One region of the Pseudoalteromonas sp. BSi20495 genome, then DNA from elsewhere that is predicted to be linked to it. Evidence: predicted binding sites of a transcription regulator. Region 1 holds the regulator's gene; the other holds the start of a gene.

Region 1 (7,658 bases):
GAGTTAATATTGTTTGTAATGCAACGGGTCCGCCAGTCGATGTACCAATAGCAACAAGTTGATATTTTTTACCACTAGCATGAACGGAGGCGTTAGAATTCGTACGTTGAAAGCTTCTATCTGGCTGCTTTAACGTTGCCGTGTTCCTTAATGAACTTGGAGTCGCTAATGGCATACTTTGCGGTTTAGCTGGTGTTATGGGCTTGAATGTACGGGGAACCCTTCTTCGACCAATTTCTTTCACTTTAGCTTGTAAAAGCTTTATTGCATCTTCATTGTTACGTGCAATATCTTCGAATTTTTTCGGTAAAAAATCCATTGCTCCGGCATCTAATGCATCAAGCGTTGCCGTTGCACCATCTCGAGTTAGTGAAGAAAACATCAAAATTGGTGTCGGATTACTCGACATTATTTCTTTAACTGCGCTAATACCGTCAAGCACAGGCATTTCTACATCCATTGTAATCATGTCAGGGCGTAGTTCAGCTGTTTTTTCAACAGCTTCTCTGCCATTCACAGCAAAACCTATTACTTTTATATCGCTGTCTTGCTCAAGTATTTCGCTCACTCTGCGGCGAAAAAAGCTAGAATCATCAACAACTAAAACTTTAACGGCCATTTAGCTCTCTTATTAAATTGAAGTGTAGGGCACTTTTACAGTGCACCTACTTTATTTATTATCAGCCCGCGTAATGTTTTAACATATTTGGTACATCTAAAATAAGTGCAATACCACCATCGGAAGTAATTGTAGCACCAGCCATACCGGGTGTTCCTTGTAATAAAGCATCAAGAGGTTTTATTACAACTTCCTCTTGCCCTATTAACGAATCTACGACAAAGCCTACTTGTTGTGTACCAATTTGGACAATAACTACATGACCATGTGCTTTACGCTGAGAGCGGTCAGCGCCTTTAACTAGCCAATGCTCAAGATAAAACAATGGAATTGCTTTTTTGCGCACAATAATTGTCAATTGACTATCAACAACATTCGTTTTAGTTAAATCGAGGTGGAATATTTCGCTAACACCCGCAAGTGGTAATGCAAATGTTTGCTCTCCAACAACAACCATTAAGGTCGGCAAGATAGCGAGAGTTAATGGTACTTTTATCTCTAAAGTAGTCCCAACACCTAACTCTGACTGAATACTTACTGAGCCATTAAGTTGGGTAATTTTGGTTTTAACTACATCCATACCAACGCCACGACCTGAAATATCCGAAATCTCTTCTTTTGTTGAAAAACCAGGTGCAAAAATTAAATTATATGCTTCAGTATCAGAAAGCCGGCTTGCTTGGTCGTGATCAAGAACACCTTTACTAATCGCTATTTTTTTCAGCTTCTCAGCATCCATACCAGCACCATCATCTTTAATGGTAAGTAAAATATGATCGCCTTGCTGAGATGCTGATAACGTAACAGTACCTGTTCTTGGTTTTCCAGCAGCCTCACGAAAATCTGGCATTTCAATACCGTGATCAACAGAGTTACGCACTAAATGCACTAAAGGGTCGGCTAATGCCTCAACCAAATTTTTATCTAAATCAGTCTCTTCACCAACTAATAATAGATTAATGTCTTTATTTAAGCTGCGTGCTAAATCACGAACAACTCGAGGAAATCGGCCAAACACTTTTTTAATTGGTTGCATGCGGGTTTGCATAACCGCACCTTGAATATCAGCAGTAACAACATCTAAGTTAGATATAGCTTTACCCATTGCTTCGCTTTCAGAATTCGTAGCCAAGCTAACTAAGCGGTTACGAACAAGTACCAATTCACCGACCATATTCATAATTTGATCTAAGCGTTTAGTGTCAACACGCACTGTCGTTTCAGCAGTTGGTGCAGTAGCCTTTTTTGGAGCTGCAGCAGGTGCTTTAGCAGCTGTTTTTTCAGCAGGTTTTGCAGGTACTGGTTTTGATGCTTCAACTTTTGGTACTGGGGCTGCTTTGGGCTTAGGAACAGCTTGTTTTGCGGCTGGTTTTTCAGCAATCGCAGGAGTGCTTTCTAAAGATTTAGGTGCAGTTCCCTTACCATGAAGTTCATCTAACAGTGATTCAAATTCATCATCACTGATATCATCGTTCGATGAATCTGTATTGTTAGTCGAAGGCGATGGCTTTTGTACATCAGGTGTAACATTACTTTCTTGCGCTGCAACAGAGCCGAAACTGCCAACACCATGAAGCTCGTCTAGTAAATTATCAAACTCATCGTCTGTAATATCACCATTCAAATCATGACTATTTGTGGGGGCTTTTACTGCCGATTCTTGGCTTGTACCATGTAATTCATCAAGTAGGTTTTCAAACTCATCCTCTGTAATTTCATCAATTTGAGAGTCAGTTTCAGATGAAGTTGGACCACTAAACAGCTCATCAAAAGCAAAAGGGTCCGCACCATCAGTACTGGGAGTTTGTGCTTCAGCGGCTTCTTCTTGAGGCTGTTCTACAACAACTTCAGGAGAAGTACCTGATAACTCGTCTTCTGTGGGGGGGAGACCTAACTTATGTAAAACTTCAAGTAGTTGAGGATCCGCAGGTTCTGGTTTATCACGATTTTGAATCGTCGCAAACATTTCATTGATAGTATCAAGTGCTTGTAAGATAACATCCATTAGCTCAGAATTAACAGAACGAACGCCTTGCCTTAACAAGTCGAATACATTTTCTGCGCCGTGACATGCGTCAACAAGCTCAGTCATAGCTAAGAATCCAGCACCGCCTTTTACGGTATGAAAGCCTCTAAATATAGCATTTAGCAACTCGGTATCTTCTGGATTGTTTTCCAGTTCAACTAACTGTTCAGATAAAAGCTCAAGGATTTCTCCTGCTTCTACAAGAAAGTCTTGTAAAATATCTTCATCGACTTCAAACATGCAGTTACTCTCCTCTTAGAAGCCCAAACTTGATAAAAGATCATCGACTTCATCTTGATCAGACACAACATCATTACGTGATTCTTTATCAATAATAGGCCCTTCAGGACCTGCTAATGTTTCTGGGTCAACTGGGTCATCTATTTTTTGTGGTTTTAGGGTGACTGCTTTACTGATATCTTGTTCAGAAAAAGCAGTTAAAAGATGAAGTAAGCTTTCTTCAACTTCCCTAACAAGTTCTATAATTCGGCGAATTACTTGACCTGTCAAATCTTGATAATCTTGGGCCATTAATATGTTAGTCATGAAGCTTTGTAACTCATCAGTTTTATGATGAGAACTGCTCATGAATTTATCAATGCTGTGGCACAGTACTTTAAATTCACCGAGTTCAATTTCACGACTCATTAGACGGTCCCATGTCGGTTTGATATGGGATATTTCATCAGCTAACTGTTGTGCTATCGGTAAACTCGCCTCAACCGCATCCATGGTTTTATTTGCAGCATTTTCTGTCATCTCAATGACATAATTAAGCCGTTTTTTAGCATCAGGTATAGCGTCGTTAGTGAGATCTGTTAGGCGCGTGTCTAGCTCAAAGCCTTTTAAAGCTTCATGTAGTTGACGCGTCAACTTTCCCACTTCGTCAAATATTTCTGACTGCTCTTTAGATGCAGTATCTAAAATTAGTTGATCAGCTTTATCATGTTCGCCATTTTCTAAAAAAGTGACGAGCTGACGAGCTTGTTCTAACGTTATCCGAGGCGCAGCAGGTGCTGGCATAAGCCTTTCCCCTATTATTAACCTAAGCGTTCGAACACTTTTTCTAATTTAGTTTTTAATGTGCCAGCTGTAAATGGTTTTACAATATAGCCATTAACACCAGCTTGAGCCGCTGCTATTATTTGTTCTTTTTTAGCTTCAGCTGTCACCATTAAAACAGGAAGGTGTTTTAATTTATCGTCAGCCCTTATCGCTCTCAAAAGATCAATACCTTGCATTCCTGGCATGTTCCAATCTGTTACCACAAAATCAAAAACTTGATTTTGTAACATGGGTAAGGCTGTAGAGCCGTCATCCGCTTCTTGGACGTTGGTAAAGCCTAAGTCGCGCAATAGATTTTTAATAATACGTCTCATTGTCGAAAAATCATCAACAACAAGAATTTTCATGTTTTTATCCAAAACATCCTCCAGTGAGGTCTTAACCTGTATTTACTTACTACTAGTTTATCCAGTCATTGATTTTTGCTTTTAGCTTAATCATCGCCTGACCATGTATCTGACTTACACGCGATTCACTTACATCGAGTATATGTCCAATTTCTTTTAAATTCATTTCATCGTTATAGTACAAAGAAAGTACCATTGCGTCTCGCTCTGGTAATGACTTGATAGCATTTAATAATGATTCATTAAATCGTTCATTTTTAACGTTATTAAACGGTTTGTCTAGCGTTAAATCTTGGCCCGCCGTGGTAATAACATCTTCATCGACCCCGAGGTCTTCGATGCCTAACACTTTACTTGTGTTTACATCGTTTAAAATATGATGGTACTCATTTAACGAAATTTCAAGTTTTTCAGCAACTTCTATATCGGTTGGTTCACGATTCAAGCTACTTTCTAATCCAGCAATCGTCTCGGCTACAAGACGGCTTTTTCTATGAACCGACCGAGGAGCCCAGTCACCACGGCGCATTTCATCAAGCATGGCACCGCGAATTCGTATTCCCGCGAACGTTTCAAAACTTGCGCCTTTGGTTGCATCAAAGTTTTTTGATGCTTCAATTAGGCCTATCATACCCGACTGAATTAGGTCATCGAGTTGGACACTTGGAGGCAAACGAGCAATTAAATGACATGCCACTTTTTTGACTAGCGATGCATGTTTTTCAACAATCACATTTAAATTTTGTGTTGATTGATATCCCATAGCTCTATTTACCAATGTTGTCATAATTAGCCGTTAACTAGCTTCTCAATAAAAAACTCTAAATGTCCTGAAGGTTGGTTAGGTATAGGCCATTTCACTGCTCTTGTCGCCAGTGCTTTAAAGGCAACTGAAGCAGGAGAACTAGGAAAAAGTTCTACAATCACTTTTTGACGGCGAGTTGCCTTACGCATATTTTCGTCATAAGGGATTGTTGCAACCAACTCCATTGACACATCTAAAAATCGGTCCGTTACTTTTGAAAGTTTTGCAAATAACTCATGACCTTCACGCATACTACGAACCATATTAGCTACAATTTTGAATTTATACACCCCATGCTCACGACTTAACACTTTAATAAGTGCATAAGCATCTGTGATTGAAGTCGGTTCGTCGCACACTACAACCATTACATCTTGAGCAGCACGAGAAAAGCTCAGTACCATATCTGAAATACCCGCAGCGGTATCTACAATTAAGATATCAAATTCGGTATTTAATTCGCTAAAAGCGCGTATAAGGCCTGCATGTTCAGACGGTGATAATTCCACCATACTCTGAGAACCAGAGGTCGCTGGTACAATTTTAATTCCTGCAGGACCTTCAACTAAAATCTCATCGAGTTCACACTCACCAGAAAGTACATGTGATAAATTACGTTCAACCCGTAATCCGAGCATCACATCACAGTTCGCTAGACCTAAGTCGGCATCAAGTACTAAAACTCGATTACCTTGCTGGCCTAATGCTATTGCCGTGTTAAGTGAAACATTTGTTTTACCTACACCACCCTTGCCACCAGTAACAGCGATAACTTTTACGCCGTTGTTATTGTTTTGACTCATTTTGCGCAGGCCGCTTGCTTGATCTAATACTGTGTTAATCATACATCCCTACTGTGCTCGACGCCACTGCTTGGTGTCGTGAATGTTGTGCTTTTATTCTTTTCAAATACAATTGCTCAGCTTTTTTTACTAGTTTTTCTGCATTTGCAACACGAATGTCTTCTGGAACTCGTTGACCATTAGTAAGATACCCTATTGGAAGGCGATTTTGAATCGCAATACTAATAATCTCACCTAAACTTAAAGATTCATCCAACTTGGTGAAAATACAACCACTTAACTGCACTTTTTTGAAATGTCGTACTGTTTCTTGCAAGACATTTATTTGCGCTGTTGCACTTAATACTAAATAACTACGAATATCAACACGTTGATTGCGCATAAGCGTATTCAATTGCTCTGTTAAACGTAAGTCTCGTTGACTCATACCTGCTGTATCAATTAATACTAGACGTTTATTTCGTAAATGGTATAAAACTTCAGCTAATTCATTAGCATCTTTAACCTGCTTTACTCCACAACCGATAATTCGACCGTATGTTGCAAGTTGCTCATAAGCACCAATTCTGTATGTATCGGTGGTTATTAGCGCCACTTTATCTGCACCGTATTTCTGTGCGCCTAAAGCAGCCAACTTTGCAACTGTTGTCGTTTTCCCCACACCAGTAGGGCCTACCAATGCGTAAACACCACCTTGACGTAGTATTTCATTATTCGTAGTTTGCATCTGGTCTTCGACCATTGTTAACAAAGCCTTCCAACCTTGTTGGCGAGATACGTCATCAGGTACAAAACACGCCATTTGTTCTGCAACTTCTTTATCGATTCCCATACCAACTAAACGGTCAATCATACAAGCACGTGTGGGGTCACGGCGTGCCATATCTTGCTGCATTAAACCTGACACTTGGTGCTCTAGCAATTGACGAATAGCGTTCATTTCTTCACGCATTGACGTCATTTCTTCACTTTCATTATTTTTAACGTGCGCTTGAGGTGTTACGGGGCTATCTAGATCATCAAAATCACGATCTAGGTCATCAAAACCTAAACTATCGGCTTGGGTCTGTGGACGTGTTGGTGCAATATCTTCGCGAGCAAACATATTCGCTGAGCGAGGTTTGACAACTGGCTCTTGATAATTATCGGTCGTTTCAATACCCGATTGAGAAAACATTGATGCTAATTCAGGTGAACGTGGGCGAGGAGATTGACGCTCTAGTAAAGCTTCTAAACTATCTGCAACCCTAGCTTGGGGGGCAGCTTTAGTGCGTTGAAGCTCTGGCTTTACAAAATTATGTATACTGTGTGATTGTGCTGAGTCATCCGCACGCGCTAAAGTATTTTGCGGCTGTGCAGCTGATTTAGGGGCCGCTTTTTCATAATCAACTGCGGCTACAATCTCAACGCCATTAGCCAGCTTTTTGTTAGACATAATAACCGCATCAACACCAAGTTCATCTTTCACTTCTTTAAGTGCTGTACGCATATCTTTAGCAAAAAAACGTTTAATTTTCATTATTCAACCCCTTTAAAATCTTATTGTTGGCCTACAGAGCTGACAATTTTTATCTGTCTTTCGTCTGGCACCTCTTGATAAGACATCACCCTTAATCCTGGTATGGTGTACTTAACAAAACGAGATAACACAGTACGTAACATTCCTGACGTTAACAGTATTGAAGGTTCACCGGCCATTTCTTGATTTTGATGCGCTTCATTCAATGACACTTGAAGTCGCTCTGCAAGTCCTGGCTCTATACCGGCACCTTCATCGCCTGCATTTTGCAATGACTGATGCAACATCTGTTCCAACTCAGGCGCCAAGGTTATGACAGGTATTTCAGATGACATTCCAACCGCATCTTGAACAATTAATCTACGCAGAGAAATACGCACTGCAGCCGTTAATACATCAGGGTCTTGGCTACGAGGACCATACTCAACAAGGGTTTGTACAATTGATCGCATATCGCGAATAGCCACCCCTTCG
Region 2 (7,658 bases), on a different contig from region 1:
AGGAGGCTGCTAATTTATTACGTTTTCAACAATCTTATGCAGCCTCAGCACAAGTTTTAGCGACGGCCCGTACCATTTTTGACACTTTACTTAGTGCTGCGAGGTAGTTATGCGCTTATCAAATAATTTAATGTATCAAAATAGTTTGAATTCAATTTTAAATAATCAACAAAGCGTAAACAAAGCGCAAGAGCAAGTTAATACACAAAAGCGAGTTTTAACAGCTTCGGATGATCCGTCGGCTTCGGCTCGTGCTTTGCAGTATACAGATCGTATACAAAGTAATGAGCAATACACTAAAAATATTACAATGCTCACTAGCCGTTTAAATATAGAGGAAGCAGCTCTCAAAGGAATTAAAAGTGCACTTGAAAAAGCACATACATTGACTATTCAAGCAGGTAATGGCGCATATGATGATGTCGACAGAGAGTCTATAGCTGAAGAAATAAAAGCACTTCAAAGTAGCGTGCTAGATTTAATGAATTCTAAAACAGAAGATGGAAAATATATATTTTCAGGCTATCAAGATAATACTCAGACTTATGCACTTGAGTCATCAACAGGTATATATGTATATGGTGGGGATCAAGGTGAACACAAGATAAAAATAGCTGAAGGTGTTGATATAAAATCGAGCGATAATGGTTTTGATGCATTTGAAAAAGTGGACGCTCGATTAAATGTTACATCAAATGACGGAACTGTGATTGGTGGTATAACGAGTGCTAAAGTCTTTGTAACAGAACAAGGGCAATTTGACTTATTTCATAAATCTAATTTTGACCCAGATCCCGCGGCTCCTATTGGCTCAAATACAATAAATGTTATAACAACTGTGGGTACTCCAAATACTTATCAAATTGAACAGAGTGGAACAATATTGGCGGCAGGTGACTTTGGTGGTTCCAAGATTAGTTTTGCAGGTCTAGAAATTAGTATATCTCCAGTTGCCAGCGGACAAGTTGATTTTGCGTTAGAAGCTCCTAAAAAAGAGAATGTGTTAAATTCAATGAATGAATTAATTGCAGGATTAACGAACCCTAGCCTAACACAAGAAGAATTTAAGGAAGTTCTTGCTGACTCACTAGTACAGATAAATAATGCAAAGAACAATGTATCGCTTACTCAAGCAGGTCTTGGAGGTCGAATTAATACAGCAGACAAAGTACAGCAGTCAAATACTGATTTAGATATCAATAACAAATCGTCAAGATCTGGCTTAGTTGATATTGATATAACTGAAGCTATTACAGAACTTACAAAGCAAGAAACAGCTCTTCAAGCATCTCAGGCAACCTTTGGCCGTTTAGCCAACCTTTCATTATTTGATTATCTATAATTTTACAAAGAATAAGGCAACAACTTGCCTTATTCGAATCTTTCCCTTCTTTTTAAGATTATCCCCTTTAAATTTAGCTACTTGGTTTTTATTATTAAAAATAAACAAGTGTTTTCTATCGTGTTATTTAATTTACTGAAATAGGTAAAACCATTAAATTACAGTTAGTTAAAAATAAAGAATAAAAAAATTAAAAAAAGCTAAAGGATTTTTTAAAGGGACCGATAACTTAATTAACCAAGCAAAGCGTTGAAATAACAACTACTGCTTAATCTAGTAAGTTTGAGAGTAAATGATAAGTTTACTTCGGGAGAGATATTATGGCTTTATATGTAAATACAAATGTTAGTGCATTAAACGCACAAAGACAATTAAGCAATTCTGGTAACGCATTAGATACATCATTCCAACGTTTATCATCTGGTATGCGCATCAATAGCGCAAAAGATGATGCAGCGGGACTTCAAATTTCAGACCGTCTAACCGCACAAGTTAATGGCTTAAATCAAGGTAACCGTAACGCAAACGATGGTATTTCTTTAGCACAAACTGCTGAGGGAGCACTTGATGAAGTAACATCAATGTTTCAACGTATTCGTACACTTGCTCAACAAGCATCAAATGGTTCTAATACAGATGAAGATAGGTTAGCGATACAAGAAGAGATTCGCTCTTTATCATCAGAGGTGAACCGTGTTGCAGAAGATACGACGTTTGGTGGTCAGAACTTACTTGATGGTAGTTATGATGCTAATTTCCAAGTCGGTGCTGATGCAGTGCAAACTATTGGTTTTAGTATGCAAAATGTAGGTGCTACTGCAGGTGTAAACAGTGTATCAGCTAATGGTGGTTTTACAATGTCTGGTATTGCTGTTGTGGCAAGTGCTGTTACAGGTAATCGCTTATCAGGACTTGCTGAAGGTGCTTCTGATATCGGTGGTGCAGCACTAACTACAGATACATTTGCCGCGTCATTCGTAGCTACAGCTATTAGTGTATCTAGCCAAGCAAATGCACAAGTAGTATTTGCAGGCATGGATTCTTTAATTGCGGTAGTAGATAAAAAACGCGCTGAGTTAGGTGCGGTTCAAAACCGTTTTCAATCAACGATTCGTAACCAATCGAATATATCAGAAAACTTATCAGCGGCACGTTCTCGTATTAAAGATACTGACTTTGCTGCAGAAACAGCTAATTTAACCAAGATGCAGATTTTACAACAGGCTAGCCAAACAATTTTAGGTCAAGCAAATCAGCGTCCACAGGCTGCATTAAGCTTACTAGGTTAATCGGTGAAGGTTTAACAGAAAGATTAGTCAAAGTATTGACGAAGAAGAATAAAAGCGCCTTTGTTTAATGGGGTATTAACAAAGGCGCTACAGGATTTTTCAAGCGGAGGCTTTAAATCCCAACAGTTCTTACATTTGCAGAACACATAAACATAAGCATAAACTATGCCATTAGTTTATGAAAGTTAACCCACTCTCAAACTTATCAGATCATAAGGCCCGTAAGGGCCTTATTACTCTTTTTTATTATAATACTACTATTTTAGCCTGCCCAATCACAAACCAAGCGTTGTCTAATGGCTGCTTGTATACTTCTTTATTTTAGTTAACTAAAGTTGGCCTAATGTTTGCTTATGTATTTGTAAGTTTATTATTAACTTACAAAGTGGCAGATAGTTGCCCCTAGGCATGAGTTATGCGTACATATCTAGTCACTTTGTCAAATATCCACTTTCTTTCGAATGAGATAGTGACTTAACTTTGACAGATAAGAAGAGAGTATATTATGGCTTTATATGTAAATACCAATGTGAGCGCACTAAATGCACAGAGACAACTTGATAGAAGCGGTGGAGATTTAGACACGTCTTTTAAACGCCTTTCTTCGGGTCTTCGCATAAATAGTGCAGCTGATGATGCTGCTGGATTACAAATTTCAGACCGTTTACAATCGCAAATACTTGGCCTTAATCAAGGGAACCGAAATGCGAATGATGGTATATCTTTAGCCCAAACGGCAGAAGGTGCAATGGATGAAATTACGTCTACCTTTCAGCGTGTCCGTACTCTTGCACAACAAGCTTCGAATGGTTCGAATACAGATGAAGACCGCTTAGCAATTCAAGAAGAAATACGTCAATTATCTGATGAAGTAAACCGTATTGCTACAGATACGACATTTGGCGGCCAAAGTTTACTTGATGGTAGTTACTCAGCAAGCTTTCAAATTGGTGCTGATGCAGTGCAAACTATAGGTTTTAGCATGCAAAATGTTGGTGCTACTGCAGCAGTTAATAGTGTGTCAGCTAATGGTGGGTTTACTTTGTCAGGTATCGCAGGTATCGCAAGTGCGGTTTCAGGACAGCGCTTATCGGGGTTAGCTGAAGGTGTATCTGATATCGGTGGGGCCGCTTTAACAACAGATACTTTTGCGGCAACATTTATCGCAAGTAATATAAGTGTTTCAAGCCAAGTTAACGCGCAATTAGTTTTCGCCGGTATGGATGCACTTATTGCAGTTGTTGATAAAAAACGTTCAGAGTTAGGTGCTGTGCAAAACAGATTCCAGTCAACTATTCGTAACCAAGCTAATATTTCTGAAAACTTATCTGCAGCTAAATCGCGTATTAAAGATGCTGATTTTGCGATGGAAACGGCTAATTTAACCAAAAACCAAATATTACAACAAGCAAGTCAAACTATTTTAGGGCAGGCTAACCAACGTCCTCAAGCGGCGCTTAGTTTACTTCAAGGTTAACAATATAGGCGTAAATAAAAATTAAATACAAATAAAGCTAAAGCTTTTGCTTTAATGGGCGATAAATGATTTAGAGGACTAAAAATCCAGTACTCTAAATCTCGGATTATAACAGGGTAGGGGTATCCCGTTATAATCCATCGAACTTTGAAGCGGAGGCTATTATGGCTTTATATGTAAATAGTAATGTGAGTTCTTTGAACGCACAAAGACAACTAAGTAACTCTAGTAATGCGTTAGATACATCATTTCAACGTTTATCGTCTGGTATGCGTATTAATAGTGCAAAAGATGATGCTGCAGGTATGCAGATTTCAAACCGTCTAACATCGCAAGTTAATGGTTTGGACCAAGGGAATCGAAATGCTAACGATGGTATTTCACTTGCGCAAACTGCTGAGGGAGCGCTTGACGAAGTAACATCAATGTTCCAGCGTATCCGTACACTTGCTCAACAAGCATCAAATGGCTCGAATACTGATGAAGACCGTTTAGCTATCCAAGAAGAGATTCGTTCACTATCATCAGAAGTTAACCGTGTTGCAGAAGATACAACGTTCGGTGGTCAAAACCTGTTAGATGGTAGCTATGACGCTCAATTTCAAGTTGGTGCTGATGCAGTGCAAACTATTGGTTTTAGTATGCAAAATGTAGGTGCTACTGCAGGTGTAAACAGTGTGTCAGCTAATGGTGGTTTTACAATGTCTGGTATTGCTGTTGTGGCAAGTGCTGTTACAGGTAATCGCTTATCAGGACTCGCTGAAGGTGCTTCTGATATCGGTGGTGCAGCACTCGCTACAGATACATTTGCCGCGTCATTCATAGCAACAGCTATTAGTGTATCTAGCCAAGCAAATGCACAAGTAATATTCGCAGGTATGGATTCTCTTATCGCTGTAGTTGATAAAAAACGTGCTGAGTTAGGTGCGGTTCAAAACCGTTTCCAATCAACGATTCGCAACCAATCAAATATCTCTGAAAACTTATCAGCGGCTAAGTCACGTATTCAGGATACAGATTTCGCGCAAGAAACAGCTAACTTAACTAAGATGCAAATCTTACAACAAGCTAGTCAAACAATTCTAAGCCAAGCAAATCAGCGTCCACAGGCTGCTCTATCTCTTTTAGGCTAACTGATTTGAACTATAGGCCACTTTAGATTAAGCAAATTGTCCAAATGTGGCTTATAGTACTTATAAATGTTTCGAGGGTGCCGAAATGATTGATTTAAACTCTACACAAAAAACAACAGATGGATTACATACTGCGAGTAATTTTGTTACCAAAGAAGCAGTAAAGAAAGAAAAGCTTGAAAAAGGTACTGATTTAACAGCTAGAGAAGCTGTTGATATTAAAACTGCACAAAAGCTTGAAGAGAAAAAAGATAATGATTTATTTGTTGAAGTAAAAGAAAATTTAGAAAAGCTAAATGAGTATATCCCTTTAACATCAACTAATTTAAAATTTGAGTTTGATGAACGAGGGGATTTTCCTATTATCAAAGTACTTGATAAAAGTAACGATGAAATAATAAGAGAAATCCCTACAGAAGAGTTCAGGGAAATAGCTAAAGCTTTAGATGAATTTGCCGATAAACTAATTAATAAGGGTTTACTGTTTAATAAAACAGTCTAAGCCATTCAGCTATTTAGGATTATATTATGCCTCTTATTACATCTGCGGGTATTGGCTCAGGCCTTGATTTAGAAAGTATTATTTCAGCTTCGGTGGATGCTGAAAATGTGCCTAAGATGAATGCCTTTGCTGCAAAGGATGAGGCGCTTCAAGTTGAGTTATCAGCTATCGGTGAAGTTAAATCTGCATTGTCTCAGTTACAAGACACTATAGAAAAACTAGCAGATCCTGACAATTTTAATAAGCGAGTTGCTAATATAACTCAACCAACCAGTGATGATGGAGATTTAATTTCTGTCACACCTACTTCAAACATTACGCCTGGTGATTTTAAAATTGAAGTTATTGAGATTGCTCAAGGCAGCCGTGCATTATCTGAAGATGGATTATTTGCGTCTAATGAAGAAGTAGTTAGTGCTTCTGGCGGGACATTGTCTTTTTCGGCAGGGCCTGATAAAGCCTTTGATTTAACGCTAGACGCGGGCGCGACGCTTTCTGACTTACGTGATGCGATTAATGACTCAGATAATAATTTTGGCGTTACTGCGAATATAATTAACACCGGTACAGAAGCAAAGCTTGTCCTAACTTCAACAGTAACGGGTACAGGAAACGATCTTGTTATTACTAATGATAACGCTGAACTTGATAATGTTTCAACTATAGGTAACGCAGGCGGTGCAGGTGGTATTGGCATTGCAGCAGAGAATACCGCAAAGGATGCGGTAATAAAAGTTGACGGTATCACTATAACGAATGACACAAATACCTTTAAAGATGCTGTGCAAGATATGACTATTACAGCTAAGCGTGCAAGCGTTGGTGGTGAAGTAGCTAAGCTATCTGTTGATTTTGATAGAGATAGCGCAACGACGCTAGTTGATGAGCTTATTACTAATTATAACAATGTTATTGGCCAATTAGGGTTTCAGTCGCGCGTAGGTAAACCACTAAATAGCGATTCTACTATTCGATCTTTGAGTTCACAACTCGTTAATGCTTTGTCTACTAATTTGACCGATGCAGGCCCATTTGAGAGTATTTTTGATATAGGCATTGGCGTTGACAAAGAGGGTTATTTAGAAAAGTCATCTTTAGTTCGCAGTTTGAATGATGCATTAGATAATAATTTTGATGATATTGGCAAGGCTTTTGCAGGTGAGAACGGTATAGCCACAAAGTTTGAAACGTTGCTTAATAACTACATAGATTCAGACGGCATCATGAAGCAGCGTGAAGATAGTTTGAACGGGCAAATATCGGAATTAGAAGATGATGTTGAGAATCATCAGTATAGGATGGAGTCTTTGGAGGCAAGGCTACGTGAACAGTATGCTGGCTTAGATGTGTTACTTGCTCAAATGCAATCAACTCAAACCTACTTAAGTGCTCAATTGGCGAGCCTTCCAGGATTTACTCGTTCAGATAACTAAACATTTTAAGAATTGAATAAGCATTCATATAAAATAGGTGAATTATGTATAACGCTAAAGTAAAAAACTATCAAAAAGAAGCCCTAAAAACGAGAGTCGCAGGTGCAGATAGATATGAAATTATTCAAATGTTGATGTCTGGTGCGATAGAAAAGATGGTTTTAGCAAAAGTTGCCATTGAAAAAAAACATTTAGAAGCTAAGAGCGAGCATATTTCAAGGGCGTCGGCAATTATTAGTGCTTTACGCGGCTGTCTTGATTTTGACGCAGGTGGTGATGTCTCTGATAACTTATATTCTTTGTATAGCTACATGGTTGATCGCCTCTTAGATGCAAGCATAAAAAACGATCCTGAGATTGTGACGGAGGTTTCTAACTTATTAAAAGAGATAAAATCAGCATGGGATGAAATTCCATATGACGTAAGAGAAAAAACGTTGTCTGAGAATGGTATTGACGCACATGCAGGATAGGTTTGAATC

Evidence for each region. The regulator FliA, encoded in region 1, starts transcription of late flagellar genes. The targets are predictions, from matches to a motif close to CTAAAGNTNNNNNNNNNNNNGCCGATA.
Region 2: the regulator FliA is predicted to act here: its motif matches at 2,961-2,987, upstream of P20495_RS11225 (flagellin).

The regions. Positions count from the first base shown of each region.
Region 1 is NZ_BADY01000083.1:19,010-26,667, reverse strand. It holds gene P20495_RS08575 (chemotaxis response regulator protein-glutamate methylesterase) at 1-619, opposite strand, end outside; gene P20495_RS08580 (chemotaxis protein CheA) at 681-2,885, opposite strand; gene P20495_RS08585 (protein phosphatase CheZ) at 2,901-3,668, opposite strand; gene cheY (chemotaxis response regulator CheY) at 3,686-4,069, opposite strand; gene P20495_RS08595 (RNA polymerase sigma factor FliA) at 4,110-4,820, opposite strand; gene P20495_RS08600 (MinD/ParA family protein) at 4,847-5,707, opposite strand; gene flhF (flagellar biosynthesis protein FlhF) at 5,700-7,184, opposite strand; gene flhA (flagellar biosynthesis protein FlhA) at 7,205-7,658, opposite strand, start outside.
Region 2 is NZ_BADY01000065.1:6,511-14,168, forward strand. It holds gene P20495_RS11240 (flagellar basal body rod C-terminal domain-containing protein) at 1-107, shown strand, start outside; gene flgL (flagellar hook-associated protein FlgL) at 110-1,342, shown strand; gene P20495_RS11230 (flagellin) at 1,663-2,631, shown strand; gene P20495_RS11225 (flagellin) at 3,137-4,108, shown strand; gene P20495_RS11220 (flagellin) at 4,273-5,241, shown strand; gene P20495_RS11215 (flagellar protein FlaG) at 5,327-5,743, shown strand; gene fliD (flagellar filament capping protein FliD) at 5,770-7,176, shown strand; gene fliS (flagellar export chaperone FliS) at 7,221-7,649, shown strand; gene P20495_RS11200 (hypothetical protein) at 7,639-7,658, shown strand, end outside.